DNA from 3 places in the Bradyrhizobium sp. 930_D9_N1_4 genome. Region 3 is predicted to be linked to each of the others. Evidence: riboswitches for the same ligand, from Rfam matches in the RefSeq annotation. Region 3 holds a riboswitch; each other region holds the start of a gene.

Region 1 (10,627 bases), 1.4 Mb from region 3:
TAACCCACCCTACAAGGCGACGTTACGAGCTCGCCTGGGTCACGAACTTCGTGTTGAGATACCCTTCGATGGCCTCGAGGCCGCCTTCGGAGCCGTAGCCGGAATCCTTGGTGCCGCCGAACGGCACTTCCGGCAACGCGAGGCCGTGATGGTTGATCGAGACCATGCCGCTCTCGATGTCGGCCCCGATCGCCTGCATCGTCTTGGTCGAGGTGGTGTAGGCGTAGGCCGCAAGCCCATAAGGCAGACGGTTGGCCTCGGCCACCACCTCGTCATAGCTGCGGAACGACGTGATCGGCGCCAGCGGTCCGAACGGCTCCTCGTTCATGATGCGGGCGTCGCGCGGCACGTCGGTGATCACGGTCGGCTCGAAGAAGAAGCCTTCATTGCCGATGCGCTTGCCGCCGGCCTGCACCTTGGCGCCGCGCTGCACGGCGTCGGAGACCAGACCTTCCATGGCGTCGACGCGGCGTGGGTTCGCCAGCGGACCCATGCGGGTGTCCTTGTCGAGACCGCTGCCGACCTTGAGGCTCTTGGCCGCCGCGACGAACTTCTCGACGAACGGCTGGTAGACGCTTTCATGCACCAGGAAACGCGTCGGCGACACGCAGACCTGACCGGCGTTGCGGAACTTGTTGGTCGACAAAATCTTGGCGGCGTTGTCGAGGTCAGCATCCGCGAACACGATCGCCGGCGCATGGCCGCCGAGCTCCATGGTGACGCGCTTCATGTGCAGGCCCGCGAGCGCGGCCAGATGCTTGCCGACCGCAGTCGAGCCCGTGAAGCTGATCTTGCGGATGATCGGGTGCGGAATGAGATATTCCGACACGTCCGACGGCACGCCGAACACCAGTTGGACGACGCCGGCCGGAATGCCCGCGTCAGCATAGGCACGCACCAGCTCCATGCAGCTCGCAGGCGTTTCTTCCGGACCCTTGACGATGATCGAGCAGCCGGCGGCAAGCGCGGCCGAGATCTTGCGCACGGCCTGGTTGATCGGGAAATTCCAGGGTGTGAACGCCGCGACCGGGCCGACCGGCTCCTTGATCACGAGCTGGGTCACGTTACCCATCCTGGGCGGCACGATGCGGCCATAGGCGCGGCGGGCTTCCTCGGCGAACCAGTCGATCAGATCGCCGGCCAGCATGGTCTCGCCCTGCGCTTCCACCACCGGCTTGCCCTGCTCCATGGTCATCACCGGCGCGATCTCGGCGGCGCGCGAGCGGATGATGTCGGCGGCCTTGCGCATCAGCTTGTAGCGGTCGAACGGCGAGGTCTTGCGCCAGACCTCAAAACCGGCCTTGGCGGCCTCCAGCGCACGGTCGAGGTCCGCGCGCGCGGCGTGCGGGGTCTTGCCGATCGGCTGGCCGGTGGCGGGATTGAGGATGTCCTCCGACTTGCCGGACGTGCCGTCGGTCCACTCGCCGGCAATGAACATTTGAACTTTCGGGTACATCCCTGGTGTCTCCTCACATGATTTCGTCACGGGCAGGACTGCCGCCCGCCGCCTCATAAGTGGGCGCAGAGCTACACCGAAAGGCGGTCGCCGAAAAGGGATCAATGATGCCGCAGCAGTGCACCGCTGATCTTCCGGCCGCCACGATCACGGGGATGTTGGTATTGGCCGTCGGCAGCCTTCGCATGGTCGCCTCTACATTGAGCGTGAGATCAATGACAATCCTCGCGAGCAGTCGAACGATCTGGCTCAAGCAGCCGTCGCTGCGAAAGAGTTCGTGGAGTCCTCCTCCGGCGGCACAAACGCGTCGTCCGACAGGCTGCGCGGAAAACCGCGGAAGCGCGTTTGTTAGAACCGATCGAGATTGGGGCCGTTTGCGTTGAAACTCGCAATCGCAGGCCAGATATGACCTGCACTCAGCCCATCGCATCCGGACCGATCATCGATCACCATGCCCTTCTTCCGACTCAACGACGACCATGTTCTCCCTGACGATCTCGGGGACTTCGACCCCGAGACCGTGCCGCGCGCCCTCGCCGCGTTCGGCGGCCACATGGTCACGAAGGGCATGGAGCTGGCGATGCACACGCATCGCAAGGACGAGTTGGTCCTGACCCTGCGCGGCATCGTCAGGCTGGAGGCCGGACACGGCGTCTGGATCGTACCGCCACGCTGTGCGGTGTGGATTCCCGGCCATGTCCCGCACAGCGTGAGCGTCGCCGGCGATGTCGAGATGTGTTGCCTGTTCGTCGAACCGGGCGCGGCCCAGACGCTGCCGCGGCAATGCTGCGCGATGTCGATCTCGCCCCTGCTGGCCAGCCTCCTGTTGCACGCCACCCACATGCCCGTGATGTACGATATCGACGGCGCCGACGGCAGGATCGCGACGGTATTGCTCGACCAGCTCTCGGTCGCACCCGTCGAGGATCTGCGCTTTCCCATGCCGGCCGATGTCCGGCTGCGCAGGATCGCAAGTGCGATGATGGAAAATCCCTCCGATCGCGCGACCATCGACGATTGGGGCCGTCGCATCGCCGTTGCGCCGCGCACCCTCACCCGCATCCTGCAACGCGAGACCGGCATGAGCTTCGGCCGCTGGCGCCAGCAGCTCCACATCCTGATCGCGCTACAGCGCCTCGATCAGGGCTCTTCCGTGCAAGCCGTCGCGCTCGATCTCGGTTATGAGGGCGCGAGCGCCTTCGTCACCATGTTCCGCAAGGCGCTGGGCAAGCCGCCGGCGCGATATCTCGCCGAGCGCCGCATCGCCGCACAGTGACCGGAAATCGCAATCGATTGTCGCGTCCGCGGAATGCGGACGGAGAAGCGATTTCGTAAGCAGGCTCGAAAGCACGGCCTCGGGAGCGCATGTTGATCCCGGCCATGGCAACGAACTCACGACCAAGTCTTGATCATCTGGGAGCAACGCCTTGAACGAGTCCGGCCAAGCCCTGCAAACGTCCGAACCAACGCATGCTCCGCAAGGCAAAGTCACACGAATGTTGCTGCGATGGCTGATGCGCCCTGCGCGTGTCGCCGCCGTCGAGACACTCTCGCCGCACCTTCGGCTCATCGAGCTTGAAGGCGATGCCCTCAAGGACGTTGCGTGGACCGCCGGCCAGAAGATTCAGGTCGCGATGGGCGCGGGCCTGAGTGCACGCACCTACACGCCGATGTCGTGGGACACGCGCAAAGGCAGCACGCGACTGCTCGCCTTCTCGCATGGCGACGGCCCCGGCAGCCGCTGGGTGAGGGGTTTGCGCGAAGGCGACACCTGCCAGTTCTTCGGTCCACGCCGATCCCTCGATCTCGCGGGCTTCGAGGCGCCTGTCGTCGTGTTCGGCGACGAGACCTCGTTCGGCCTTGCTGCAGCTCTCCGCGGCAATTTGCAGGCCGGTGGTGCCCTCCACGTGTACGAAGCCACCGATGTCGAGGAGTCACAGCACGCGCTGAATGCCGTCAACCTCGGACAGGTGCGATTGATGGCGCGCAGCGCCAACGATGCCCATCTCGCGACCATCGAAGCGGAATTGCTGCGCCTTGCTGCAAACGGAGCGCGGCTTGTTCTGACAGGCAAAGCATCCTCGATCCAGCGTATCAGCCGCGCGTTGAAAGCTGCCGGCGTTGCGTCATCGCGGATCAAGGCAAAAGCGTATTGGGCGCCGGGCAAGACCGGACTCGATTAAGCCTCGTCAGGACAAGGTGTCGCGCTCACATCTGCAAGCGATCACACCAGGCTCGACTTGCCGCGGCTCAGCACTTCGCCCGCGCCCTTGTCGCCGACGATCTTGCCCTGCTCGTACACCACCCGCCCCCGCGCGATGGTGGTGACCGGCCAGCCCGTGACGTCAAAGCCCTCCCACGGCGTATAATCCGCGCCGTGATGCAGATCGGCCTGCTGAATCGTCCTGCTCAGCTTCGGATCCCACAGCGCGATATCTGCGTCGAAGCCGATTCCGATCGAGCCCTTGCGCGGATAGAGGCCGTAGATGCGCGCATGGTTGGTGGCGGTCAGCTCGACGAATTTCTGCAAGCTGATGCGTCCTTTCGAGACGCCTTCCGAGAACAGGATCGGCAGCCGCGTCTCGACGCCGGGGATGCCGTTCGGCACCCAGCGGAACGAGGTACGGGAGTTCGGCGTCAGCTTGCCTTTGGGATCGTCGTAACGGAACGGACAGTGGTCGGACGAGAAGGTCTGGAACACGCCTGTCGTGATGCCCTCCCAGATCGCCTGCTGGCTCTCGGCATCGCGCGGCGGCGGCGAGCAGACATATTTCGCGCCCGTGATGTCCATGTTCAGGCCCTTCATGTCGTCGGCAGTCAGCGTGATATATTGCGGGCAGGTCTCGGCGTGCACCGGCAAGCCGCGCTGCTGCGCCCAGCGCACCTGCTCCATCGCCTCGCGCCCGGAGACGTGCACGATCATGATGGGAACGCCGATCACCTCGGCATGGCTGATGGCGCGATGCGTTGCCTCGCGCTCGACCGCCTGCGGCCGCGAGACGCCGTGATAATAGGGCGCGATGTGGCCTTCGCGCTCGAGCTTGGTGGTGAGGAAGCGGATGGCGTCATAGCCCTCGCAATGAACCATCACCAGCGCTTCCTCGCGGCGTGCGACGTCGAATACTTCGAGCAGTTGCTTGTCGCTGAGCACGAGGTCGTCATAGGTCATGAACACCTTGAACGAGGTGTAGCCGTCCTTGACGAGGGCCGGCAACTCCTGTCCGAGCACGACCGCGGTCGGGTCGGAGATGATGAGGTGGAAGGCGGTGTCGATGTAGCACTCGCCCTCCGCGAGCTTGCGGTAGTTCTCGACGCAGGTGCGCAGCGAGGTGCCCTTCTCCTGGAGCGCGAAGGGCAGCACCATGGTGTTGCCGCCGGCCGCGGCCGAGCGCGTCGCCGAGGCAAAATCATCTGCCATCACCACGTCGGGGCCGGAGGCCTGCGAGATATGGACGTGGCTGTCAATCCCGCCCGGCAGCGCCAGCAGCCCCGTCGCGTCGATCTCGCGCGCCGCGCCCTCGATGCGATCGGCAATGCTGACGATGCGGCCGTCGCGAATGCCGATATCGGCGCGAAACTGGTCACTGGCCGTCACGATGGTGCCGCCGCGAATGGCGAGATCGAGCTGCGTCACAGGGGTCTCCATGCTTGACCACCCATGTTTGGAAAATTTGCCTCTCTCCGCAAGCCTCCCCGATATGCGTTTCGGCGTCCCCGCCCCGGCTCAATCGCACGGACCGTCAGAGAGACAGGCGAAGCCGTCGCCACCCGATGACAATTCCCGTGACGGAGAACACCAGCCCGAGCGTGCAGAGTCCGACGACGAGGCTATCGCGTAGTGTCGGATGGTCCATGAGGATTGGAAAGTCCAGCGTGTGCAGCGCGCTGTAGAACCATCGATAGGCCCGCCGCGAGGCATCGAGCCTTTGCAACACGCTGCCGTCGGCGCCGTCGAGGTCGAACCAGAGGTCGCCGCAGCGGGAGCGGTAGACGGGCGCACCCAACACGGTGGACCGCGCGGGATAGTCGTCATGATCGGCGAGAGCGGATGGTCGGCCGCAGTCCGTGGCAAGGCGCGCCGTCAGGTTCTGAACATCGCGCGTGCCCAAAAATCCCGCTGGCCCGTCGCGGGACGCATCCCCTGCCGTGATCAATGTCTGGGAACCGAGAGCGACCCGATCGCGTCGGTAGACATTGCCGTCGAAGGCGAACCACTCGATCTCCCGGGCCGATGGCGATATCGATTGGCGATCACGCCATGGGGCCGTCGCCCAATCCGGCGCCGCATTCACCACGCCGGCCTCGGCGGCGGTCAACTGCCCGCGCGAAAACAGCCGGCCGTGATCCATCGACAGCCAGCCGCTGAAAATCCAGGTCAGCACGAAGACGGTTGCGACAAGACCGATGACGTGATGCAGCGCATGCCAGCCGCGATAGGGCGTTGCCACCCCACGCCCTCGCATTTTGATCCGCAAGATCCCAAGCGTCGCCCCCAGCAAGGCGGCAATCGAGGCCAGCAGCGACAGCGTCCAGACGACGCGATCCCACAGTGCCCAATTGCTCCTCAGAACCGTCGGATAGATCCAGTGCAAGACGCTGCCGGCGAGGTTCCAGCCGCGTTCGCTTCGCGTGGTATCCAGAACGACCTCACCGGTGCGTGACGAGACATAAACCTCCGTCCCGGCCGCATCGCCAAGCGCGACGCGAAACAAGGGGCGATGGCGATCAAACCCGTTCGGCACGCTCCATTGGTCATAATCCGAACGCGCGATGATCGCGGCTCGCGCAGCGTCGAGGCCGCGCTGACGGCTGTGCTCCCGCGCGATCGCGAGTGCGACGTCGGCAGACGTCACCGACGTGTCCTGTCCGTCGAAGGCGCGGACCGCGCCGACCCGCGATGGCCCTGACACGGTATAGACCAGTCCGTCACCGCGCTGGACCAGACGAACGCGCGTTGCGTCCGCGATCCCGCTCGCCCGCACGGCGTCAGCAACCGTGATCTTCGCCTCGGCAAGAGAGACCGGGGAAAGCCCCGCAAAACGCTCAGCTTCCGTCAATGACGGAAACGGAACGAAGTGCATCACGATCCCGGTCGCGAACCACATCGCGAACAGCAGGCAGAACGCGATCCCGAGCCAGCGGTGCAGCAGGACGATCGCGCCCATCATATCGTCAGCTTCCTACCATTTGAACGCGGCCGATAGCTCGTAGGTGCGGGGCGCGCCGAGCAGGATCTGATCGGGATAAAACGGATCGCCCCAGATGGCATAGCGCTTGTCGGCGATGTTGCGCACCCGGAAGGTCAGGCGGGCTTGGTCGACCGCATTGAATACCGTCCTGGGGATATCGACGAAGGCATAGACGTCGGCGACGGTGTAGGCCTTCATCGTCACGACATTGGCGTCGGTGTTGTAGCGGTCGCCGACATGGCGGCCGGTGATGCCGAGCTCCACCGGCCAGGGCGTGAAGAACCGGTAGGACGCACCGGCATTGGCGACGATGCGCGGTACGTTCGGCGGCGTGTTGCCGGAGAACGAGCCGCCGGCGAAATTGTAATCGGCATAGCGCGCATCGACATAGGCGATGTTGCCCCACAGCCGCAGCGGCTCGATCGGGCGGACCGACGCGGCAAGCTCGACGCCCTTGGACTCCTGCCGCCCTGCAATGTTGAGCGTCTGGCCGCCGGCTGCCGCATAGACGTTCTTGCGCACGATGTCGTAGGCCGAGAACGACCACTCCGCCCGATTGCCCCAGAACAGATGCTTGACGCCGGTCTCGTAGGTGCGCGCGGTGGTCAGGTCCAGGTTCTGGGTCGGACCAAGCAGGAAGATGTTGTTGGCCGCGACGTCCGCACCGGTCGCATACTGGCTGAAGAAGGTCAGGCCGGGCACGGCTTCCCAGGTGTAGCCGATGCGGCCCGTCACCGGTGCCCAGTCCTTGGTGTACGGAAAGCCGGCCTTTTCCAGTCCATTCTTATCGGTCGAATTGCGATCGAGGCCGATATGCTCGACGCGCAAACCACCGATCAGCGAAAAGCTGCGCGTCAGCCTCAACCGGTCCTCGAACGACAGCGCCTCGTTGTCGATGCGCGCAGTCTGCTGCTGCGTCGTGAGCAGGCCGTAGAATCCGCGATTGGGATCGACCAGCGAAACGGAGTCACCGGGGAAGTTCGCAGCACCGGGCCTGACGAAGTCGAGATAGCTCGACGACAGCGTGGTGACCAGGCGATTGTCGAAGCCGGCGATGTTCGCGTCCCAGATCAAATCGGTGATGTTGCCGACGAGGCGCTGGCTGTGCGCAACATAGAAGCGCTCGCGATCCACCAGGTTCGTACCGGAATTGAACGCCTCGACTTCGTTGTTGAACCAGGTGCGCTCGGCGCCATAGCCATAGGCCTGGCTCTTCAGCGTCAGGTCAGGCGCCAGCTTCAGCTCGAAGCCGCCGCGCAGCCACACTTCCTGGGCAACGTTGCGATTGTCGAGGACGTTGTAGTTGGTGTTGAAGGTGCGGTCGTCGATGGTGACGGCACCGAGATTGGTTCCGTTGTAGTTCGAGACGTAATTGCCGGAGACGATGCCCGTGGTCGCATGCGAGCCGCTGAAGGCGACCGGCACCAGCGGCGCGCCCCAATAAGCCTTGGAGCGGTCTTCGCGGTACTCGATCGCGCCCCAGATCTTGAGACTGTCGGAGATGCGGTAGTTGAGCTGGCCGGAGACATCCAGCGTCTTGGTATTGGTGTCGTCGGCAAAGCCGTTCAGCGAGGACCGGCTGATGTCGAAGCGGTAATCGAGCCCCTGCACATTGGTGCTGCCGCCCGAGCCGTAATGGGCGCGGAACGAATTCAGCGAGTCCCAGGAAAAATCGGCCTCGTTCCTGATGGCTCCGGTATGCGGCGCCTTGGTGACGAAATTGATCGCGCCGCCGGCAGCACCCTCGCCCGACATCAGCGAAGCCGGACCCTTCAGAAACTCAACGGCTTCGAGATTGGCGGTGTCCGTGATCCGCGAGGTCATGTTCTGCGGTCCGATCTTGATGCCGTTATACAGCGTGTTGATCTGGCTGTTGGTGAAGCCGCGCATCGAGAACGTCGCGGGCTCGGCCGGATTGTCGCCGGAGGTGACGCCGACCGCGCCGGCCGCAACCTCGGACACGGTGCGATAGCCCTGCTCGCGCATGGTCTCGGCCGAGATCACCTCGACTGTCGCGGGTGTCTCCCGCACGGTCAGGCCGAGGCGCGAGGCGCTTTCGGCAACCGCATTGCTGTTCAGCGGCGTCGCCGCTTGCGTCTGCACTGAGGTGCCGGGCACGGCAGGCTTCGGCGCTGCCACCGCAGTCGCGGACCTGCGCGATGACGCACGGCGGGCGTTCTGCGCCTCCCGGCCGGCTGGCTTCGCCTGCTTGCGGGACTGGGCGGGTGACACTTCGACAGGCGGCAGGGCATCGCGGGCCTGCTGCGCGAAGGCAGCAGGCATGTCGGCCGCAACAAATGACGTGAGTGCGGCGGACGCGAGCAGGAATTTTCGCGGTCGTACAATACGAATGGAAGACACGGTCTTGGACCTCGGTATGACGTCAGTGGCACGTCACAGCGAACCAAGGTCCCATCTTCGGCTTATCGCGCCTCCGATGACACCAAATGTCTGTACTCCCCGACCGACATCTTCGCGTGTGACCACGGCTGACGGCAGGTCTCCTGGCTCGCGGGTCGTGACCTTGCGTCGCCTTCCCGGGACCGAGATACCCAGTGGCTCGTGACGCAAGATTCGCCGCTTACAGTTGCGGGGGCAGCCGCGGCATTGGGGACAACGTCCTCGCACCGCATTCCCTTTTCATCCCCTCGCGAGGAAACCGTCCAAACCATCTAGGATTACGATCAGGACAGAGTCAATGTGCAAGCTGCGGCGTTATGGCCACAACAACCAACTTCCTTGGAGATGAGCATGGAAGGCGAGACCTTCCTCTGGCTGGTACGGCATGCGCCCGTCGACGGCGTCAAAGGGACCATCCACGCCGCCGACGCGCCGGCCGATCTCGGCGATCGCGTGCATCTGGAGGCATTGCGCAAGCGCGTGCCGCGAGAGGCTGCGAGTTATGCCAGCCCGTCGCGGCGCACGTTCGAGACGGCGCGAGCGCTGGGGCTCGAACCCGAATTGGTGCCCGAATTCAGCGAGCAAAACTTCGGCGACTGGACCGGCCGGAAGCATGACGAGCTCGCCGCGACCGGTGGCGAGGCCTATGCGCGATTCTGGAGTGATCCGGCACACGGGCGGCCGCCGGGCGGCGAGAGCTTTGAGGACCAGGTTGCCCGCGTGCGGATGGGTCTGTCGCGGATCGGCGCCGGCTCCGCAACGCTGGTCGTGCATTCCGGCACCATCCGCGCCGCGCTCTGCATCGCGCTGGATCTCACGCCGCAAGCCGCCCTGCGCTTCGTGATCGATCCATTGTCGCTGACCCGGGTCGACCGGCTCGCGAACGGCTGGCGCGTCGTCTCGGTCAATCAGCGGATCAGCTAGCTCTGTCGGGCACGTTGGCCTGCGCAAAGGTCGCCATGCCGTTGTGAAGGCTGCACGCGAGCCTCACCAGCGGCAGCGCGATGGCGGCGCCGGATCCCTCGCCAAGCCTGAGATCGAGGCTGATCAGCGGCTGCACGTTCAAAGCACGCAGCACCAGGCGATGCCCCTGCTCCGCCGATTGATGCGACGGCAACAGGAACGGCTGGCACGACGGATTGAGCCGCGCGGCCGCAAGTGCCGCCACCGACACGATGAAGCCGTCGATCAATACCGGAATGCGGCGCTGCGCGGCCGCAATGATGGCGCCGCAGATCGCCGCAATCTCGAGACCGCCGACGGCGCACAGGATGTTTTCGGGCGCAGCGCCCGCAACGCCATGCCGCGCAATCGCGGCATCGATCACGCGCGCCTTGTGCGCGCGGCCGGCCGCATCGACACCGGTGCCGCTGCCCGCGATCTCCTCGGCGCTGAGGCCAAGCAGGCTTGCCGCAACGGCCGCCGACGTCGTGGTGTTGCCGATGCCCATCTCGCCGAAGATCAGCAGATCAGGCTTGCCAGCTTCGGCGCGCACAACCGCGCGCTGGCCGGATTCGAACGCAAATGCCAGTTCCGCCGGCGTGAGCGCCGCTTCGACGCTGAAATCGCGCGTCCCGCCGCG
Region 2 (10,627 bases), 1.4 Mb from region 3:
GCGGCCGAGATCACCGCCACGCTGGAGCACATGGCCGCGTTCGCGCATCTGGCGAACGCCGTGCCGCCGCATCTGTTCGATCTCTATTACGATGCGACGCTCGGAAATGACGACGTTCGCGCCTTCATGGGACGCGATAACCCGGCGGCTCTCGCCGCGATGGAGACGTGCTTCACACGCCTGCACGAGGCCTCGCTCTGGCGAACGCGTCGCAATTCGATCGCGGCTGCGCTGCGGGAGGAGTCATGAGCGCATCTCTGGTCAAGGGCTGGTGTCCCGGTGCGCTGCGCCCGATGCAATCGGGCGACGGGCTCGTGGTTCGCGTCCGCCCGTTCGGCGGCCGTCTTGATGCCGCACAGGTCGCCGGCCTTGCCGAACTCGCCGAACGCTACGGCAACGGTCTGATCGATGTGACCAGCCGCGCCAACCTCCAGATCAGGGGCGTGAGCGAACAGGGCCATCGCCGGCTGCTCGATGGACTTGCGTTGCTGCGGCTGCTCGACCCCGACTCCGATATCGAAGCCCGACGCAACATTCTGGTGACGCCGTTCTGGAATCCCAATGACGAGACGCAAGCGCTTGCGGCGGAGCTTGAGGAAGCACTAGCCGACAGCGCGCTCGATCTCCCCACCAAATTCGGCTTTGCCATCGACGACGGCAAGTCGCGTGTGCTCGCCGGCGATTCCGCCGATGTCCGCATTGAGCGAGATCGCGGCGGCCGGCTCCTGGTGCGGGCCGACGGCGCAAGGCTCGGTCGCTCCGTTGCGCGCGGAGAGGTCGTGAGCACCGCGCTCGCACTCGCAGACTGGTTCATGGCATCTGGCGGCGCCAAGGATGGGCGGGGGCGCATGGCGGCCCATATCACAGCCGGTGCCGCATTGCCCGACGGATTGCGCGACGAGACCGAGCCTGCGCCCGTGATGGCGGCGTCGCGGCCCGGGCATTATCCGCATGGCGCCCTGGTCGGCGTCGCGTTCGGCCAGATGCTGCATACGACGCTGCATCAATTCTCCGGCTGCGGTCATGCGCTGCGCATGACGCCATGGCGGATGGTGCTCAGCGAGGGCAAACGCGAGATGCCGACTGGAGCGGGGCTCATCACCGAGCCCTACGATCCGGCGCTGCGCGTCATTGCCTGCAGCGGCGCGCCGCGCTGCCGCGAGGCGCATGCCGACACCCGCGCGCTGGCGGCAGCGCTCGCGCCGCGCATCGCCCTCGACACGCGGCTTCATGTGTCCGGTTGCGCCAAAGGCTGCGCCCGGTCTGGTGCATCCTCCGTGACACTGGTTGCGACCAGCATGGGCTTCGACCTCGTCCGCGGCGGCTCGACCCGCGACGAGCCGGCCCTGCGCGGACTGAACGGTGCCGACATCGTCAGCGATCCCTCCATCCTGGTCGGAGGACACTGATGCCGCACGCTTACGAGACCGATGGCGCTGCGATCTACCGGCAGTCCTTTGCGACCATCCGGGCCGAGGCTGATCTTGTGCGCTTTTCGCCGGACGAGGAGCAGGTGGTGGTGCGGATGATCCACGCCGCCGGCATGGTGGGGCTGGAGGCGCATATCCGTTTCACTGAGGGCATGGTGACCGCCGCGCGCGCAGCGTTGCAGAAGGGCGCGCCGATCCTGTGCGATGCCCGCATGGTCTCCGAAGGCATTACGCGCGCGAGATTGCCTGCGGCCAACGCCGTGATCTGCACGCTCGGCGACGAAACGGTTCCCGCGCTGGCGCAATCCATGCGCAACACGCGCTCGGCGGCCGCGCTGGAGCTGTGGCGGCCGCATCTCGATGGTGCGATCGTCGCGATCGGCAATGCGCCGACCGCGCTGTTTCACCTCCTCAACATGCTGGAGGACCAAAGCTGTCCCCGGCCAGCGGCGATCATCGGCTGTCCCGTCGGTTTCGTCGGCGCTGCCGAATCCAAGGCCGCGTTGATGGCCGATGCGCCGGTGCCGGCGTTGACGGTCGAGGGCCGCCTCGGCGGCTCCGCGATTACGGTCGCCGCCGTGAACGCGCTGGCGAGCCGGAGCGAGTAGCCATGGGACGCATCATCTGCTGCGGTCTCGGCCCCGGCGATCCCGATCTCATGAGCGTGCGCGCGGATCGCACGGTCCGCGGCGCGAAGCACGTGGCTTTTTTCCGCAAGAAGGGCCGGCCCGGCCAGGCGCGGCGCATCGTCGAGGGCATGCTGGCCGCCGACGTCACCGAATACGCCATGGAATATCCCGTGACGACGGAGATTGCCTTCGACAGCGCCGAGTACGTGCAGCTGCTCGCCGGCTTTCATGACGAGTGGGCCGAGCGGCTGGCGCGGCTGGCGCGTGCGGTCGACGTCGTCGTGCTCTGCGAGGGCGATCCCTATTTCTACGGCTCGTTCATGCATCTGCACACGCGCCTGCAAGGCCGCGTCGAGATCGAGGTGATCGCGGGCATTCCCGGCATGGTCGGCTGCTGGAACGGGGTCGGCCAGCCGATCGCACTCGGCGACGACGTGACGACGGTGCTGATGGGCACGCTTCCCGAAGCCGAGCTCGAACGGCACATGCGCGATTCCGATGCGCTCGTGATCATGAAGACCGGCCGCAACCTCGCAAAGGTGCGCCGCGCGCTCGCCTCTGCCGGCCGGCTTGACGACGCCTGGCTGGTCGAGCGCGGCACGATGCCGGGCGAGCGCGTAGCGCGGCTGGCCGAGATCGATGGCGCCGATTGTCCTTACTTTGCGATCGTGCTCGTACACGGCAAGGGACGGCTTCCGGACGCCGCCGAATGACGGGCACGCTGACCATCGCGGGCCTCGGGCCCGGCAACGATGCGCTGGTGACGCCCGAGGTCTCCGCTGCGCTTGCGTCCGCGACCGATATTTTGGGTTATGCGCCCTATGTCGCGCGCGTGCCGCCGCGCGCCGGGCTCACGCTGCATCCGTCGGACAATCGCGAAGAGTTGCAGCGCGCGAGCCAGGCCTTGCGGCTTGCGGCGGAGGGCGGGCAGGTCGTCGTCGTTTCGTCCGGAGATCCCGGCGTGTTCGCGATGGCCTCGGCCGTGTTCGAGGCGCTCGAACAGGCGCCGCAATATCAGGAGCTGCCGATCCGCGTGCTGCCGGGCATCACCGCGATGCTGGCGGCGGCTGCGCGCGCAGGCGCACCGCTCGGCCATGACTTCTGCGCGATCAATCTCTCGGACAATCTCAAGCCCTGGGCCGTGATCGAAAAGCGCCTGCGTCTCGCCGCCGAGGCCGACTTTTCGATTGCGATGTACAATCCCCGTTCGGCAAGCCGGCCGGAAGGGTTTGGCCGCACACTTGCCGTGTTGAAAGAGGCCGGCTGCGGCGAGCGGCTCGTGATCTTCGCGCGCGCGGTCAGTGCCGATGACGAGACAATCGAGACCGTCACGCTGAACGAGGCGACTCCCGAGATGGCTGACATGCGCACGCTTGTCATCGTCGGCAATTCGCAGACGCGCCGCGTTGGCCGCTGGGTCTATGCGCCGAGGCGGGTCGAATGACCGAGCCACTGCATGATCTCGGCCATACTCTCGACCCGCAACCGTTCGGGCAGTTGCGGTCGCGAGATCATGATGACGGGCAGGCCGAGCATGCGTGCGGCGTCGATCTTGGCGCGCGCGCCGTCGCCGCCGGAGTTGCGCGCGACGATGCAGGTGATGCCGCGCCCGCGCAGCATTTCCAGCTCGCCCTCGATCGTGAACGGCCCGCGCGACACGATCATGTCGGCGGTGAAGGGCAGGGGCGCCTCCGGCGGATCGACGAAACGCAGCGTGTAGGCATGCTCAGGCCTGGTCGCGAATGGCGCGATGTGCTGGCGGCCGATCGCGAGAAAAATGTTCGTCGGCGGCTCGGGGAGCACGGCAGCCGCCGCGTTGACATCAGCGACTTTGATCCAGTTGTCTCCGGGCACTCTGGTCCATGGCAAGCGTTCGAGCGCAATGAGCGGCGTACCGGTCTCCGCGCACGCTTCGACCGCGTTGCCGCTCATCTCGGCCGCGAAAGGATGCGTCGCGTCGATCACATGCGTGATGTTTTCACGTCGGATGTAGTCGGCAAGCCCGCGCACGCCACCAAAGCCGCCGATACGGATCGGCAGCGGCTGATCGGCGGGCGTACGGGTGCGGCCGCCATAGGAATAGACAGCGTCGATGCGTGCGCGCGCGATCTCCGCCGCAAGCTGGCTCGCATCGGCAATTCCGCCCAGAATAAGGGCGCGCATTATGGCTGATCCCTGGCTGACCATCATCGGTATCGGCGAAGATGGCCTTGCCGGGCTGTCGGAAGCAAGCCGAAAGGCGCTCGACGCCGCCGAAACCGTCTTTGGCGGTGAACGGCATCTCGCGCTCGCCGGCGTGACTGGGCGTGGCCGTCCGTGGCCGGTGCCGTTCGACGCAGAGGTCGTGCTGAGCCGCCGCGGCCGGCTGACGGCAGTGCTCGCCTCCGGCGATCCGTTCTGGCACGGAGCCGGCGCTGGCCTCGCCGAGAAGCTCGACGCGGGCGAGTGGATCGCGCATTCGGCGCCGTCGACATTTTCGCTTGCTGCCGCGCGGTTGGGCTGGCGCCTGGAAAATGTTGCTTGTCTCGGCCTGCACGCCGCGCCGTTCGAGCGTCTCGTGCCGCATCTGGCAAATGGTGCACGCATCATTTGCCTCGTGCGCGACGCGAAGGCGGCCGGTGATCTCGCGGCATGGCTGAGCGGGCGCGGGTGGGGCGCGTCGGCGTTCCGGACTCTCGCCGCGCTAGGCGGGCCGCGGGAAAGTATCGCGGAGCATCGCGCAGACAATTTTGCGGGCGATCGCGCTGGAAACCTGATCGCCATCGCGATCGAGGCGAAGGGTGGGCAGGGTATCTCCCGCAGCTCCGGCCTGTCGGACGATCTCTTCATCCACGACGGCCAGATCACCAAGCGGCCGGTGCGGGCGCTTGCGCTCTCGGCGCTGGCGCCGCGGGCCGGCGAGCGGCTTTGGGATATCGGCTCCGGCTCCGGCTCGATCTCGGTCGAGTGGGCACTGTGCGGTGGGTCCGCAATCGCTGTCGAGGCGCGTGAGGATCGCGCCGCGAACATTCGCAACAACGCCGCGGCGTTTGGATTGGCGCATCGGATTATCGCTGTTACAGGGCAGGCGCCGGAATCGCTCACCGGGCTGGACGCGCCGGATGCCGTCTTCATCGGCGGTGGTCTCGACAGCGCAATGTTCGATGCGATCTGGTCGCGGTTGGTGCCGGGTGCGCGGCTGGTTGCGCATTCGGTAACGCTGGAGACAGAGGCGCTGCTCGGCGAGCTGCATCAGCGCCATGGCGGCGACCTGATGCGGGTCGAGATCGCACATGCCGCCCCGCTTGGCCGCTACAGGTCATGGGAGGCCGCGCGGCCGGTTGTGCAATGGAGTGCGGTCCGATGAAGGTCGCCGGGCTCGGATTCAAGAAGGATGTCACACTAGCTTCGCTGCGCGAGGCGCTATTGGCGGTCGGCGGCCCCGCGGGCCTTGCAGCGGTGGCGACCGTCAGCGACAAGGCTGATGCAGAAGTGCTGAAGCAACTCGCGCGAGAATGCGGTGTGCCGATCAAGGCTGTTTCCGCCGACATCCTGGCCGGCATCGATACGCCGACGCAATCAGAGCGCGTCGCGGAGAAATTCGGCACCGGATCAGTCGCCGAAGCTGCTGCGCTCGCTGCCGCTGGTCCCCACGCACGATTGATCGCGACGCGCGCGGTCTCGCAGGATCGCACCGCGACCGCCGCGATCGCGGAGGGAGACGGCGCATGACGGTGCATTTCATCGGTGCCGGACCGGGCGCACCCGATTTGCTGACGTTGCGCGGGCGCGACCTGATCGCGACCTGTCCGGTCTGCCTCTATGCCGGTTCGCTTGTTCCTGCGGGCGTGCTGGCGCATTGCCCGCCCGGCGCGCGCATCGTCAACACGGCGCCGCTGTCGCTCGACGAGATCGTCGCGGAGATCGTCGCTGCGCATGCAGACGGCAAGGATGTCGCGCGGCTGCATTCCGGCGACCTCGCGATCTGGTCGGCGATGGGCGAGCAGCTCCGCCGCCTGCGGGCGCTCGGCATTCCCACCACGGTCACGCCGGGCGTTCCCTCTTTCTCGGCGGCTGCGGCCGCGCTGGAAGCCGAACTCACATTGCCCGGCCTTGCCCAGTCCGTGGTGCTGACACGCACGCCGGGCCGCGCCAGTGCGATGCCCGAAGGCGAGACGCTCGCCGCTTTCGCAGCCACCGGCGCGGTGCTCGCGATCCATCTCTCGATCCATCTGCTCGACAAGGTCGTCGCCGAGCTGACGCCGCATTATGGCGAAAGCTGCCCGGTCGCCATCGTCTGGCGCGCGAGCTGGCCGGATCAGCGCATCGTCCGTGCTACACTCGCAACGCTCGATGCGGCCGTGGGTGTCGAGATGGAGCGCACCGCAATCATCCTGGTCGGCAAGACGCTGGGGACAGCGGATTTCGACGAGAGCCGCCTCTACGCTGCCGACTACGACCGCCGCTATCGGCCCGTCGGCGCCGAGCCGCGCTTTCCGGAGGCGTCTTGATGGCGGCAGGCCTCGTCATCTCCGCACCTGCTTCGGGCGTCGGCAAGACCACGCTGACGCTGGCGCTGGCGCGCGCCTGGCGCAATCGCGGATTGAACGTGCAGTGCTTCAAGAGCGGGCCCGACTATATCGATCCTGCGTTCCATGCCGCTGCCACGGGGCGCGCGTCCGTCAATCTCGAAAGCTGGGCGATGGACCGCGAGGCGATCGCTCATCTCGTCAGCCGCGGTGCGGATGCCGATGTCGTGCTCGCGGAAGGGTCGATGGGCCTGTTCGACGGTGTCGCCGCGCGCGGTGTCTCCGGCACCGGCGCGACCGCTGACATCGCGGAGATGCTGGGCTGGCCGGTGGTGCTGGTGATCGACCCGTCCGGACAGGCGCAGACGGCAGCCGCAATCGCCGCAGGCCTTCGCGACTATCGTCCCGGCGTGCGCCTTGCGGGCGTCGTGCTCAACCGCGTCGCCAGTCCCCGCCATGAAGATCTCGTGCGCCGTGCCCTCAACGATGCCGGCATCGCGGTGTTCGGCGCGCTGCCGCGCCATGCCGAGATCAGCCTGCCGAAGCGGCATCTTGGCCTCGTGCAGGCCGAGGAGCAGGCGGAGATCGGAAAACTGATCGACGAGGCTGCGCGCTTCGTCGCCGAGCATGTCGACCTCGATGCGGTGCTGCGATCGGCCGCCAACTGGTCGCCGCAACCCGCCGCGAACGGCCTCAACGTGACGCCGCCCGGGCAGCGCATTGCACTCGCGCGCGATGCGGCTTTCTCCTTCGTCTATCCTCATATGCTGGAAGCCTGGCGCGCCGCGGGCGCCGAAATCTCGACGTTTTCGCCGCTCGCCGATGAAAGCCCCGATACCGGCGCCGATGTATGCTGGTTGCCCGGCGGCTATCCCGAGCTTCATGCCGGGACGATCGCGGCCAATGCGCGCTTTCGCAACGCTTTGCGGGCCTTCGCCGAGACGCGGCCGGTGCACGGCGAATGCGGAGGCTATATGGTGCTGGGAACTGCTTTGACTGATGCCGACGGCGTCAGCCACGAGATGACGGGCCTGCTCGGCCTGGAGACCAGCTTTGCCAAGCGCCGCATGCATCTGGGCTATCGTCTTGCCACGCTCGCCGCCCCCATGCCGGGCCATCGGGCGGGCGCGCGCCTGCGTGGCCACGAATTCCACTACTCGACCATCCTTGCCCAGCCGGACACGCCGCTGGCGGTCGTGCACGATGCAACGGGCGCGGTCATTGCCGAAACCGGCTCGCGCCGCGGCCACGCCACCGGCACGTTCTTCCATCTGATTGCGGAGGACCGGTGAGCGGTCTTGTCACCTTTATCTCGGCCGGCCCCGGCGACCCCGAGCTTCTCACGCTCAAGGGCGCCGCGCGGCTGCGCGAGGCCGACGTCGTGCTTTATGACGATCTCGCCTCCGGCGCGATCCTCGACCTCGCCCGGCCCGGCGCCAATCTCGTCGCGGTGGGGAAGCGGGCAGGTCGGGCCTCGACCAAGCAGCACCATGTCAACCGCCTGCTGGTCGACTATGCCGCAACAGGCGTGCGCGTGGTGCGTTTGAAGTCCGGTGATGCCGGAATCTTCGGCCGGCTCGAGGAGGAACTCGAGACGCTGCGTGAAGCCGGCATCGGCTACGAGATCATTCCCGGCGTCACCTCGGCCTGCGTCGCCGCCGCGCAAGCCGGCATTCCCCTGACCCGGCGCCATACCTCGCGCCGGGTGCAGTTCGTGACCGGGGCCGACGTCACCGGCGAGCTGCCGCAGAATCTGAACTGGGCGGCGCTGGCCGATCCGGAAGCGACGACCGTGGTCTATATGGGCCGGCGCACCTTTCCGGCGCTTGTCGCAAAATTGATCGAGCATGGTCTCGCGCCAACGACCCCAGCGCTGTTCGCGGAATCCCTTGGGCGCGACGACGAGCGCCTGCTCCGCACCACGATTGCCGAATTGGCCGAGCAGCTTGCACGGGGCGGGGCGGCCTCGACCGCTGCCGTGATCCTGTTCGGCGCGCTGGCAGGGGATTATCCGTCATGACGGTCCCGCCCGCCTTTCGGCCCTTGACGCCCGGCTGGCGAAAGGGGCACACAGGAGAGGCATGGTGCTTGAGGCGGCTTAAAACCGCTGGAGCATAATCGGGAATGGGGGTGGGCGGACCTGCGCCGCCCAAAACCCCAGCCGCCCCCGCGACTGTAAGCGGTGAGGGACTTCGATCAGCCACTGGGCCGCAAGGCCCGGGAAGGCCGGAGAACCCAGTGAACCGCGAGCCAGGAGACCGGCCCTGCACGTTTTGAGGCCAAGGCCGTCGGTGGGACGGCAGGAAGGATCTGAGCCATGCATATCGAACCCGGACTCGTGTCGGACGCCAAGCTCGTCTTGAGTTACGCAACAGGCATCGCCGTGGGCGGCGTTGCGCTGAAGCTTGCGGTCGAGACCGTGCGCGAGCAGGGCATCACGTCGTTTGCGGCGCGCACGCTCGCCACCACGGGCCTCGTCTTCATCTTCTTCGAGATCCTGCCGCACTTCCCGGTCGGCGTGTCGGAGGTTCACTTCATCCTCGGCTCGACGCTGTTCCTGCTGTTCGGCGCGGCACCGGCCGCTTTCGGTCTGGCATTCGGGCTGCTGTTCCAGGGCATCTTCTTCGAGCCGCCCGATCTGCCGCAATTCGGCATGAACGTCACCACGCTGCTGGTGCCGCTGTTTGCGATTCAGGCGATCTCCACGCGGATCATTCCGCGCGCCACCGCCTACGTTGATTTGCAGTACCGCCAGGCGCTGGCGCTTTCGACCACGTATCAGGCCGGTGTCATCGCCTGGGTGGCGTTCTGGGCGATCTACGGCGCCGGCTTTGGCGCGACGAATCTCGTCAATATCGCGACCTTCGCGGCCTCCTATGCGCTGGTCATCGTGATCGAGCCGTTGGCCGATCTCGCCGTGCTGGCGCTGGCGAAGTCGCTGCGTGGTGTTACCGCGCCCGGCCTCGTCACGCCGCGCCTGCACAACGCGGCCTGAAGAGACAAGGGGCGGCCGTCATGGTCGCCCCGCACACACGATGCTCACGCTCTCCCTGATAGGCATCGGTTGCGGCGATCCCGGGCAGCTCACGCGCGCCGCCATTCAAGCCATCAACGCGGCCGATCTCGTCCTGATCCCGCGCAAGGGCACGGCAAAATCCGATCTCGCCGATCTCAGGCGGACGATTTGCGCGGACGTCCTCGCCAACGACAAGACACGCATTGCCGAATTCGATCTGCCCGTGCGCGACGCCGGCGAGACGGATTACCGCAAGGGCGTGGACGATTGGCACGATGCCGTGGCAGCAAGCTGGTCGCGGACGATCGCAGATCATCTCGCAAATCATTTCGAAGGTGACGGCAAGGTCGCGCTGCTGATCTGGGGCGATCCTTCGCTCTATGATTCCTCGCTGCGCATTGCGCGGCGGCTCAATCCCCTGCCTGACATCGAAGTCATTCCCGGCATCACCTCGATCCAGGCGCTGTGTGCGGCGCATGCGTTGCCGCTCAACGACATCGGCGAGCCCTTTTTGGTCACAACGGGACGCCGCCTGCGTGAGGGCGGCTGGCCGGCCGGCGTCGATACCGTTGTAGTGATGCTCGACGGCGGCACGGCGTTTCAGTCGCTCGATCCGGAGGGCTTGCAGATCTGGTGGGGCGCCTATCTCGGTATGCCCGATCAGATCATCCTATCCGGCGCGCTGGCCGAAACCGGTCCGCGCATCGTGGCTACGCGGCAAGAAGCGCGCGAGCGGCATGGCTGGATCATGGACAGCTACATTCTCAAGCGCAGGCCGTAAGCGAGGCAGCATGCTCCCCGAATGGGTCACCCAGAAATGTCCCGACATTTCCGCGCATCATCGCGACGCCGCCGTCGCGCGGCAGACGCAACTGACAAAACCGGCCGGCGCGCTCGGGCGGCTCGAGCAGCTCGCGATCGAACTCGCGGGCCTGCAAGCAACCGAGCAGCCACGTGCCGCGCGCGTGCCCATCATCGTCTTTGCCGGCGATCACGGCATCGTCGCGCAGGGCGTCTCGGCCTATCCGCAAGCCGTGACCATCG
Region 3 (10,627 bases):
CGATACCGCCGCAGAGAAAGCCCTCCACAACTTTAGATTTCATGGAAAAGCAGGCGCACCCGTTTTCGTGACGGCCACGAGGCGACGCACGTGAGTCGCTGCAATTGCCTCACTCATCCTGCGGCGCGAGCCGCACGCAGCACGTCACACAATGACAGCGCGTTTGCTGCGTAGCCCGGATTTCGCTGCGCTCCGTTCGGGCTACAGGGACAAGGCCTCAGGCCGACATCGCACCCTTGCGCCCGAACGGGTCAACCAGACGGACGATCTCGCAGGCGGCGACGAGGCCGGCGAGCCATGCCGCGCTGGTCAATCCGATGCGCGTCACGATGGCGGCGGTGAAGGCGCCCTCTCCGCCGAGGAACGGCGTGGCGGCAAGCAGCGCGAGCTCATAGGCCGCGTAGGCGGCGACGAGCGCGATCGCCAGCATCAGCGGCGTGCGGCCCTGCGGCAGCGCACGGAGCACCGAGGACGAAACGGCGGTCGCAACCAGCGCAGCGGCGCCGATGATAAAACCCCAGGCGATGGTGCTGCCGTCGACGGGATAATGCAGCACGCCGAAACCGATGATCTGGTTGACGAGCCAGGCGCCAGTGACGACGAGCAGCGCCGGGCGCAGTTGCATCATCGCGGCGGCGACGACCGCGAAAGCCGCGAACGGCGTGGCGCAGGCGAACGCAAAACTCGCGAGCGCGCATGACACCGTCAGCAGCGCAAAGCCGAACATCGGCGCAAGGCGCTGTGCCACCGGTTGAAGGCGAAAACCGTCGGCGTGAGGCGGCAGGATAGTGACAGTCATTGAACGATCTCCTTGCAGGATTGATAGCACATCTTGTTGGAACGCGGCAGCACCGTTGACTTCAGTGAAGGCCCTCCATGGGATCATCGGCATCGGTCGGATCGCGCCGGTCGTACGCAGCAAGCCAGGCAGCGAGCGCCGGCGCCCGCCGTTCCAGTTCAGCCAATTGCCGCAAGGCGACCCGAACGGTGGCGCGCGCCGCACGGTCCGACGGAAGCGTCGCCGTCGCAGGCCCCTCACCGGCCGTCACGGCTGCGACGACATTTCGTTTGAATGCCGTGAGCTCCGGCACTCCGTAACGTTCCAGCATCGCCTGAAAGGCTGCGTGACGGTCCGGCCGAAAGACGCGCTTGCGGCCGAGCTGATCGCGCAGCGGATGGGCCGGGTAAAGATGCGCGCAAGGAATCCAGCCGTCCGGCAGCGGCTCCGTTGCTGCATGCGTGCGGCCATGCGCAAGCAGCTTTGGCAGGACATGGGTGTGCGGACCATCGGGGCTCTTGCCACCCGGCGTCGGGATCGGCTGGAACACTTCGGCCCGCCCCAACTTGCTGACGAAGACGCGATGCGGATTGGCCGCGAGGATGATCGGCATGGCATCACTTTCGGCTGCGAAGACGGATTGTCCGGCGCGGCTTCTGAGTGCGGCGACGACGTCCGCGTCGCCGACCCGGATGCAGGCGTCGATCTGCGACGTTCCAAGGCCAAGATCGAACAGGATGCCGCTTCGATCCCGGCTGCGCAGCGCCTCGCGGTCCGGACCGATGTCCGTCAGCACCTTGCGCCCGCTCATGGCGCCGGCCTGTTGCGGCAGACACAGCGCGACGCGATGGCTCCAGCTTTCAGTGGTCGGCGATTCCGATGCAATCAGGTGCAGATCCGGATGGGAGACGATGCGTATCCCACCCTTCTCCGTCACGATGCTGATCCGCTCGCGGGACCGCTCCATGTCGAGGTCCTCGCCGGGCTCACGCGTGAACTCGGCGATCGCCCCGAACGAGCCGACGCTCCAGCCGGCTTCGGCATCGGCAAGCTGGCTTGCAAGCAAGTCCATGAGCGGATCGGCCGTCGTCATGTGGCTTCTGTCTTTCCCGCTATCTGACGTCGTAGTTCGCCAGGCGAATGCCGCCATAGACGCCAAGTCCCGGCTGCAGAAAGCCCGTCGGATTCTGATAATGCACGTTGGCGACATTATCGATCCGGCCAAACACCTTGATCTGGTCGGTGGCCAGATATTCGGCCGCCAGATTGACGACGGTGTAGGCCGGAGCCAGCAGACGTGGAATGCTGAAGTCACGGTTTCCGTCGACGAAACTGCCGACGTGCAAGACGGTTGCGGAGAGCGTCAGCGGATCGATTGGATTCCAGATCAGGTTTGCGCTCCACTTCTCCTTCGGACGCCTCAGCAGCTCCAGTCCTGCCGTCGCATCGACGGCCCGGGTAAAGGTGTAATCGGCACGAACACGAAGCCGGTCGGTGATTGCGGCCGCGACGAAGCTCTCCGTGCCCTCCGTGATCGCCTTGCCGATATTGGTGTTGGTGCTCGTGAATGTCAGGGGATCGAATGTGCTCTGGATCAGGTCCGTGATGTTGTTACGGAAGTAAGTCGACCCGAAGCGAACACGATTGCCAAACAAGGGCTGCTCGAACCCGGCGTCGTATCCGACGCTTTCCTCGGGTCTCAGGTTCGGATTTGCGAAGAAGAAGAAAGCAGGAAAGCTGACGTAAAGCTGGTTGAGCGTCGGCGCCTTGAACGCGGTGCCGTAGCTGCCCTTGAACTTCGTGTCCGTGACCGGCGCGATCACAGCGGACGCCAGGCGAAAGGTCGGATGCTCTCCGAACCGCTCGTTGTCGTCCTGCCGAACGTTGGCCGTGAAGAAGACGCGCTCCCGGAACTGGGACTGCAGCTCCATATAGCCGGCCTTGTTGACGTTCTGCGCGGAGACCGTCGCCGTTTGCAGCGTCTCCGTCTCGTGCTCGGCGCCGATGATGACGTTGTTGTCGGGCGCGAGCCGGGTCGTGGTGTGCCAGTCGTATTTGACGCGATCGCCGGTGGTGGTGGTTGGCATCGCGTCGCCGGGCGAGATGCTGGAATTCCAGTGATTGGTGTAGTTGACGCCGAAATAGCTCTTCATCCGGCCGTCGAGAGCGGACCAGACCGCCTCCCCGCGCGTGAACAGCTGGTGCACCGTCTGGGTGCTTTGCGCGGCTGCGGGAAAGCTCGCAAATGTCACGGGATCGAACGTGTCTCCAGTGAAGCGTAAGGTGGCATCGGTGTAGCGCGCCACACCGTTGAACGTCAGGTTTTCGCTGACATCGACGCCAAGCTTCGTCGAATAGGTCATGTTGTCGTAGTTGTTGCCGATCGCCTTCTGCCCCGGCGGCAGCAATTCGACCGGCGTCACCGGCACGTCGTTCGCGTGGAAATGCGCGACGTTGAAGGCATAGTTGAAATGGTCCTGCGAACCGCTCAGGCCTGCCGTCTGGTTGAGTGTCCCGAACGAGCCGCCTTCGATCGAGCCGGTCACGCGCGCGGGACCGTCGCCCTTCTTCGTCACGATGGAGATCACACCACCCAGCGCGTCTGCGCCGTAGAGACCGCTCTGCGGACCGCGCAGGACTTCGATCTGCTGAATGTCGGAGGTGAGCAGCTGGCCGAAATCGAACGAGCGGTTCGGGTTGCTGGAATCGCTGACGTCAATGCCGTCGATCAGGACCTTGGTGTGGTTCGAGTTCGTTCCGCGCATGAAGATCGACGTCTGTCCACCCGGCCCGCCGGTCTGGACGAGGTTGAGACCGGGAACGGCGCTCAGTGCATCGGATGCGGTCCGGCGCTGATCGCGCTCCAGGTCTCTGGCGGTCAGGACTGTCACCGAGTTCGCAACCAGATTGCTCGGGGTGACGACGCCCGTGGGACTGACGACGACCGTCGGAAACAAATTGGCGGCGGACACTCCGGCAACAGGAGGCGTCGGCGGCGGCGCCTCTTGTTTCGGCGCTCGCGCGAGACGCCGCTGCTCGGGCTTGTCAGGCTTGCGCCGCGTAACTTGCGGCTTGGCCGGCCGCTCGGTGAGCGCGATCTCGACGGGCGGCAGCAGATTGGGCGATGCCGATTGCTGCGCGAAGGCGATGGAGAGATCGAGCGAATAGAAGGAGACAGACACGAAGAGACCGGCGCTCACGCGCCTGGCGGCAAAGACAATACGGGACACAATTGTAACCTCGGTATGACGTCAGTGGCACGTCACAGCGAACGAGGTTCCACGGAGCGCTTGCTTGCTCCGGTGAAGCTAATGTCTGTACTCCCCGACCGACATCTTCGCGTGTGACCACGGCTGACGGCAGGTCTCCTGGCTCGCGGGTCGTTACCTCTACGTCGCCTTCCCAGGACCGAGATTCCCAGTGGCATATGACGAAAAGATTCACCGCTTACAGTTGCGGGGGCAGCCGCTGCATTGGGAAAATCCCGGCGTTGGGACAATCCTGCACAACGTTCCCTTTTGATCTCCCGAGGGAGAACCGTCGGGAACCAATTTACGAGTCGTTCGAGCGGAGAGTCAATCGGCCTGTTGCATGACGGTCAAAGCACCGCACCGAGAATTGAGCTGGTGCAATCAGGCCGGCTCGCGCTCCGCGCCAGTCCTGATCATCACCCGCTCGCCGGCGTCGACGAGCTGGCCGATGCCGGTGCGGCCCGTGAGCGCGCAGCGAATGATGTTTTCGGCCACCGATCTGCGGAAGCCATGGTCCTCGCCGCTGGGTCGATTGCGGCAGATCCGATCCAGCGCCAGCTTCATGTTGATCCGTGTGCGGGTGTCGAAGTGTTCGCTGATCATTCGCACGGCCTCGATGCATTGATGTCGGGCGGAAACGTCTGGCGGCCGGCCGGGTTCCAAAAATGGATCGCGTCGCGCCCGTGCTCTTTGACCCCAGAGACGGACGCTATGCTCTTCAATCTTGAGACGGCCAGGCTACGCCCGGCCTCTTGTCGCCTAAGACGGCCGAGCTACGCACGGCCTCTTGGCCGCTGGGCCTGAGCCCAGGCCGCGGCGACGTCGCGCGGCGGGATTTCGACGCGCTTGATCGGCATCAGCTGTCCGGAAGCAGAAACAATGGCGGTCTCCTCGTGGCGGCAACGGGGGCAGACGAAGCGGACTTCGTGCGGGGATGCCGACCAGCTCGATCGCTTGACGTTGGCCGCCATCGGCCACGCCTCGCAATGCGAGCATGACACCAGGAACCGACCGGGATCGAGCATACCCATTCCATAGGACTCCTCGTCCTGCCCGCCCCTTCAATGATTAACCCATGTGAATCGTTCCGGTGCCACGACACCGGCGGCCGCCGATCGGAAGTTCAGTGCGCGCCCTTGAGGGAGCAGGACGTGGAACAGGTGACGGTGTTGCCACGGTCGCACGCCTTGCAGGCGGCAACGCACTGGTTCAGGTCGCGGGGATTGTAGGAGGTGTAGGTGCGCATCGCACAGACCGGCGTCGAGCCGGTGATGTCCGGCTCCGGGTTGCAGGCCGCCGTCAAAAGCGCAAACACGATGACCGCAAGGAAGCGCATGGGATATCAACCATCGGCAGAGCAATTTTCTGCGGGGAATGTTGCATGGCAACCTTGCCCCGGGCATTCCCATCGCCGGGAATCGCAATGCAGCAATTGCAATGCGCGACTCTCCGCTCTGCACAAGGATGCGCGTCAATCATTAAGAACGGATTGCAGTCGCGCGGCGTCTCGCAACGACGCGGATGCTGCGCGTCGTGCCACGACCGGTGCGGTGCCTCAGGCCGCAGCCCTTGTCGCGATCGCCTGCCGCATGTCCAGCGCGAGCTGGCGGTACTGCTCCGAAAGCTTCAGGTAAAACTCGCGCTTGGTGCTGTCGGTGGCGAGCTTGGCAATCAGCTCGCACTCGGCGGTGAGCGTCTCGAACCGCTCCAGCCTGTCCTCAAGTTCTGTCATCGGCGTGTCCCCATCAAACGCCTCAAGGACACGTAACCTAAGCCCGCGAAATAGGTCACGGCGAACATCGTTATGGAGTAGAATCGTTTTTGTTCGGAAAGACACACTGGACGACAATGGTGTGCCGCCGCACGGGGCGGATATTGACGCGCCTCCAACCGGATGTCAGTTTTGTCAGCGGTAGTGCCCGCAAGGGCTCTTTCGAAGGGAATGCGGTGCGTCCACGTCGGTGGGCAATTCCGCGGCTGCCCCCGCAACTGTAGGCGGATAGCCGACGACCAAACGAACCACTGGAGCCCCGCTTGGGCCTCTGGGAAGGTGGTCGGAGGCGATGACCCGCGAGCCAGGAAACCTGCTGCCAGCCATGAGTCACGCGCGAACGCATTGGGCGGGGTGCCCCGGTGTGGAAGAGTAGCCGGTGCATCTGCCGCCAGGGGCGAAGGCAGTCTGCTAAGGCAACCGCGGTGACGGTTTGTTTGCGTCGCCGCAGAGCGTTGTTGTGCAAAATCTTCATTTCGGGTCCGGCATTGCGCCGGAATCTTCGCGTGTTCGTACGGGCATCTCTCGGGGACTAACGGGCCAGCTCCGGCGTACCGGACCCGCCCTGCTCGCCTTGCTGCTCTCGACATCCCTGTCTTCCGTGGCGGTGGCGCAGACGGCCGCACGCGGCGCCTCACAGGAGGTCGGACCGGTGATCGTCTCACCGGCCGCACCAAGACCGGCACCCGCCGTCAGCCCTGGCAGTCAGAGGTCGCGGACGGCACGCCGCGCCGCAGGACGCAATCGCGCCGTCCCCGTTGCCCCGGCAACCCAAGTGTCGAATGCCCCGGTGCAAACGCCGCTCAACACGGCCGCCGTGACCGACGTCGGCTCCCGGCTCGGGATCACCGCACGGGAAACGCCGGCGACCGTCGAGGTGATCGGCCAGCAGAGGATGCAGGATCTGGGCATCCGGACGACGACCGACGTCGCCAAAGCCGCCGTCGGCGTGACCGGCGGCGATGCGCCCGGCGCGCCGGCGATCTTCTCGATGCGCGGCTTTGCCGGCGACCAGCTCACCACGCTCTACAACGGCATTCCGATCGGGCCGTCCACCATGACCGGCCGTCCGATGGACACCGCCAATCTGCAACAGGTCGAGATCATCAAGGGCCCGGACTCCCTGGTGGCGGGCCTCGGCGCCACCGGCGGCGCGATCAACTACGTGAACAAGGCGCCGCACACCGGACCAATCGTCAACGAGGCCTTCACCTCCTGGGATTCCTTCAACGGCTATCGCGCCGGTTACGGATCGGGCGGCAGCACGCTGATCAATGGCCTCGACTACCGCTTCGACATCAGCCATTTCAACAACCAGGGCTTCATCGACGACACCTATTCGAAACTGAGCAACGTCTCGGGCCAGTTGAACTACCGCGTCAGCGACAGCCTGAAGATCTGGGGCGCGGCCGAATACAAGCAGGACAAGGACCGTTTCTACTGGGGCACGCCGCTGGTGCCGGCGAACGCGCCCGGCATCGTCCCGACAACAGGCGTCGTCTCGGGCCAGTGGAGCAACTACTACCTCGGCGGCGGCACGCGGGTCCCGGTCACCGTGGACGCGCGCACACTGACCACAAACTACAACGTGCTCGACAATCACAGCGGCGCCAGCGAGCTCTGGCTGCGCAGCGGCTTTCAATGGGACATCACCAACAGCATCTCGCTGAAGAGCCAGGTCTACGGCTATGACGCCCATCGGCACTGGTTCAACAACGAGATCACGTCGTTCGACCAGACCGTCGGGAATTTCGCCGGCGCGCAGAGCATCTATCGCGAACGCCTGGCGCTGGATCACGCCCAGCGGCTCTACGGCAACATCACCGACCTCACCGTCAATTCCAACCTCGGCGGCATGGACAACCGCTTCGTCGCCACCGTCATGGCGAGCAGCTCGCAGTTCAACGTCTCGCAGGATACGCTGTTCTCCTCGGACTACGTCGATCTCCTTAATCCGGACCGTGGGCTCTACGGCCCGCGCAGCGACGAGAAGATCTACACCCATCTCAACACCGCCTCGCTGTCGCTCGAGGACAGGCTCAAGCTGACCTCGACCTTCGCGCTGATCGGCGGCATCCGGTTCGAGGATATCGAGCTGTCGCGCACGCGCTACTCGCCGGACGGCGTGCTGCGCACCGATCGCGGCTATCCGTTCTCGAAGACGTTCAATCCGATCACCGGTCGCATCGGCTACACCTGGGAGGTCACCCCGGGCGTCCTGCTGTACAGCCAGTATGCGACGGCGGCGGACCCGACGGTCGCCAACATCTTCATCCTCGCCCCGCAGGTGCCGCTGCTGCTGACGACGTCGCGGACCTACGAGACCGGCGTCAAGCTGCAGTCGGCCGACAAGCGCGCGGAGGCCACGTTCTCGGCCTTCGACATCGAGCGCAAGAACGTCTACGTGCCCGAGAGCGGCATCGTCTTCAACGTCGCCGGCAAGATGGCCTCCAAAGGCGTCGAGATCGCCGCCGCGGTCAACCCGGTCGCTGGCCTGAAGCTGTGGGGCAACGTCGCCTTCGTGCAATCGCGCTTCATCGACTTCAACTATGTCGACGGCAGCGGCGACTTCCAGTCCTATTCGGGCAAGACGCCGCCGAACGTCCCGAACTTCATCGCCAATGCCGGCGCGTCCTATCGCTTCGACACAAGGCTGCCGGTGGAGATCGGCGGCCTCGTCCGCCACGTCGGCGACCGCTTCAACTACCAGGACAATCTGGTCACGATGAACGCCTATACGATCTTCGACGCGTTCGCGTTCGTGGACATTCCAAAAGCCTACTTCCCGGGCGTCGACCAGACCCGCATCAGCGTCCGCGTCAAGAACCTGACCAACAAGCTCTACGCGGCCTGGGGCGATCCTGGCTACACCGACCAGGTCATCCTGGGCGCGCCGCGCAGCTACGAGCTGGCCGCGTCGTTCAAATGGTGACGCGGCGACAACCTACTTCTGCTCCAGCCGCCAGGCGCCGTCCCAACCCGCGCCCGGCGGATTGGCCTCGAACTGCGCGATGCGACCGAGCAGCATGCGCGCGGGGCCGTCGCCGGGGACGGCTTCCAGCGCCGCATTGAAGGCGGCGCGCGCATCGTCGAAGCGCTGCGCGCGATAGGCGGCGAGACCTTCGGCGTAATGCGAGCGCAGATTTTCCTGCGGGACGCTGAGCCCGTGCGCCTTGCTCATCACTTCGAAGATGGCCTGCGGTGCACTCTGGCCGGCGACCGTCAGGCGATCGATCTCGCGCAGCTCCAGGTTCGATCCGATCGCATCCGCCGTGGCCTGCGCGATCAGGATGCGGGTGCCGTAGACCTTGTTGACGTGCTCCAGACGTGAGGCGAGGTTCACGGCGTCGCCCATCACGGTGAAGCTCATCATCAGCTCGGAGCCGATGCTGCCGGTCAGGACCTCGCCGGTGGCAATGCCGATCCGCAGGTCGCAGGGACCGGGCATGGCGCGGATGCCGAGCAGGTCGGGCAATTGCTTCTGAAGCGCGGGCACCTGGTCGGCCATGTCGATGGCGGCGTAGCAGGCAAACAGCGCCGGCTCTTCCTCCTCGATGAAGGGAGGACCCCAATAGGCCATGATGGCGTCGCCGATATATTTGTCGATGACGCCGCGGTGCGCCCTGACCGGCGCGGACATCACCGTGAAATAGTGGTTCATCACCTTGACGAGGCCGCGCGGCGTCATGCCCTCGCTCATCGAGGTGAAGCCGCTCATGTCGCAAAACATGATCGTCATCACCCGGCGCTGTCCGTCGATGGCGACCTCCGGCCGGTCGATCAGCCCCTGCACCACCTTGGGATCGATATAGCGGCCAAAGGTCTCGCGAATGCGCTCGTTGTGCCTGAGCTGCTCGGTCATGCGGTTGAAGGCGGCGGCGAGCTCGCCGATCTCGTCCTTTGTCGAAACAGTGATGGCCTTGTCGAACCGGCCCGCCTCGATCTCGCGCGCGCCGGCGAGCAGCAGCCGCACCGGACGGGTGATGCCGCTACTGACCATCAGCGCGAACACGAAGCCGACGACCGCCGCAAGAATGGTGACGATCCCCGAGATGATGATCGCCTGATGCTGGCGGCTGATCACTGTCGATGTCGAGGCGAAGACCTGCTTGAGCATGTCGGCACGGATCGCATCGATCTTCTGGTTGAATTGGTCGCGCAGCGCGTCGAGATGCTCGAGCGCGCCGCGCGCCTCCGCCATCTGCTTGCCCTCGATCTGCTTGAGCAGCCTCGCGTGAGCCTCGTTCATGCCACGGCGCAGCTCGGACACGGCGGTCTCGATGCGGGTGTCGATCCGCGCCAGTGCGGCGTTGTCGGACGGCGTCCTGGTATCGTCAATGATCGCGTTGATGTGCTCGCGCGCCCCCGAGGTCTCCTCCTCGATCCTGCGGTCGGCCTCCTCGAACTCTTTCAGCCGCGCAGCGTAAGCCTCCTCGTCAGGGGCTTCCTGCATCTTCATCATCACCATGCGACGCAGCGCCACCGACCGCTCCAGCGAGCGGATGTTGGCACGCGCAAGGTTGCCGTAAGCCGGGATGTAGCGGTTGGTGAGCTCGTCCAGGAGGACGCCGACCTGGCTCGACATCACCATCGACAGGATCGAGGTGACGAGCATCAGGACGATCAATCCGAGGGCGATGCCGACGATCTTGCGCCGGATCGACTGGTTGAAAAGCGGCATGGCTGCGGGGGCAAAGGGTGAAAGGAGGAGTTGGAACCTCAATACACCGGATTTGACCGCGGGAACACGCGCAATCTGCCTGCCGGCGTGCGAGACCGCGCGCAACTGTCGCGCCAGCCCGGATCGTTAACAAAGGTTAAAGGGCC

Evidence for each region. Region 3 has a riboswitch for cobalamin ahead of AB7532_RS19585 (TonB-dependent receptor plug domain-containing protein). Riboswitches for the same ligand answer to the same signal wherever they lie in the genome.
Region 1: it holds a riboswitch for cobalamin, as region 3 does, so the genes downstream of both, AB7532_RS12520 (TonB-dependent receptor) here and AB7532_RS19585 (TonB-dependent receptor plug domain-containing protein) in region 3, are expected to answer to the same signal.
Region 2: it holds a riboswitch for cobalamin, as region 3 does, so the genes downstream of both, AB7532_RS12500 (energy-coupling factor ABC transporter permease) here and AB7532_RS19585 (TonB-dependent receptor plug domain-containing protein) in region 3, are expected to answer to the same signal.

What each region holds. Positions count from the first base shown of each region.
Region 1 is NZ_CP197236.1:2,726,161-2,736,787, reverse strand. Features, by position in the region: gene AB7532_RS12550 (NAD-dependent succinate-semialdehyde dehydrogenase) at 23-1,456, opposite strand; gene AB7532_RS12545 (hypothetical protein) at 1,470-1,709, opposite strand; gene AB7532_RS12540 (AraC family transcriptional regulator) at 1,908-2,732, shown strand; gene AB7532_RS12535 (siderophore-interacting protein) at 2,971-3,639, shown strand; gene hydA (dihydropyrimidinase) at 3,681-5,102, opposite strand; gene AB7532_RS12525 (PepSY domain-containing protein) at 5,197-6,624, opposite strand; gene AB7532_RS12520 (TonB-dependent receptor) at 6,637-9,006, opposite strand; cobalamin riboswitch at 9,123-9,324, opposite strand; gene AB7532_RS12515 (histidine phosphatase family protein) at 9,397-9,969, shown strand; gene cobT (nicotinate-nucleotide--dimethylbenzimidazole phosphoribosyltransferase) at 9,962-10,627, opposite strand, start outside.
Region 2 is NZ_CP197236.1:2,715,400-2,726,026, forward strand. Features, by position in the region: gene cobN (cobaltochelatase subunit CobN) at 1-249, shown strand, start outside; gene cobG (precorrin-3B synthase) at 246-1,409, shown strand; gene AB7532_RS12455 (precorrin-8X methylmutase) at 1,409-2,038, shown strand; gene AB7532_RS12460 (precorrin-2 C(20)-methyltransferase) at 2,041-2,772, shown strand; gene cobJ (precorrin-3B C(17)-methyltransferase) at 2,769-3,503, shown strand; gene AB7532_RS12470 (cobalt-precorrin-6A reductase) at 3,479-4,225, opposite strand; gene cbiT (precorrin-6Y C5,15-methyltransferase (decarboxylating) subunit CbiT) at 4,224-5,405, shown strand; gene AB7532_RS12480 (cobalamin biosynthesis protein) at 5,402-5,770, shown strand; gene cobM (precorrin-4 C(11)-methyltransferase) at 5,767-6,549, shown strand; gene AB7532_RS12490 (cobyrinate a,c-diamide synthase) at 6,549-7,859, shown strand; gene cobA (uroporphyrinogen-III C-methyltransferase) at 7,856-8,587, shown strand; cobalamin riboswitch at 8,633-8,848, shown strand; gene AB7532_RS12500 (energy-coupling factor ABC transporter permease) at 8,885-9,562, shown strand; gene cobF (precorrin-6A synthase (deacetylating)) at 9,603-10,364, shown strand; gene cobT (nicotinate-nucleotide--dimethylbenzimidazole phosphoribosyltransferase) at 10,375-10,627, shown strand, end outside.
Region 3 is NZ_CP197236.1:4,157,673-4,168,299, forward strand. Features, by position in the region: gene AB7532_RS19575 (hypothetical protein) at 218-799, opposite strand; gene AB7532_RS19580 (DUF6925 family protein) at 861-1,871, opposite strand; gene AB7532_RS19585 (TonB-dependent receptor plug domain-containing protein) at 1,891-4,008, opposite strand; cobalamin riboswitch at 4,120-4,335, opposite strand; gene AB7532_RS19590 (hypothetical protein) at 4,411-4,632, opposite strand; gene AB7532_RS19595 (hypothetical protein) at 4,803-5,060, opposite strand; gene AB7532_RS19600 (hypothetical protein) at 5,153-5,365, opposite strand; gene AB7532_RS19605 (hypothetical protein) at 5,585-5,761, opposite strand; cobalamin riboswitch at 5,923-6,135, shown strand; gene AB7532_RS19610 (TonB-dependent receptor) at 6,321-8,732, shown strand; gene AB7532_RS19615 (adenylate/guanylate cyclase domain-containing protein) at 8,745-10,481, opposite strand.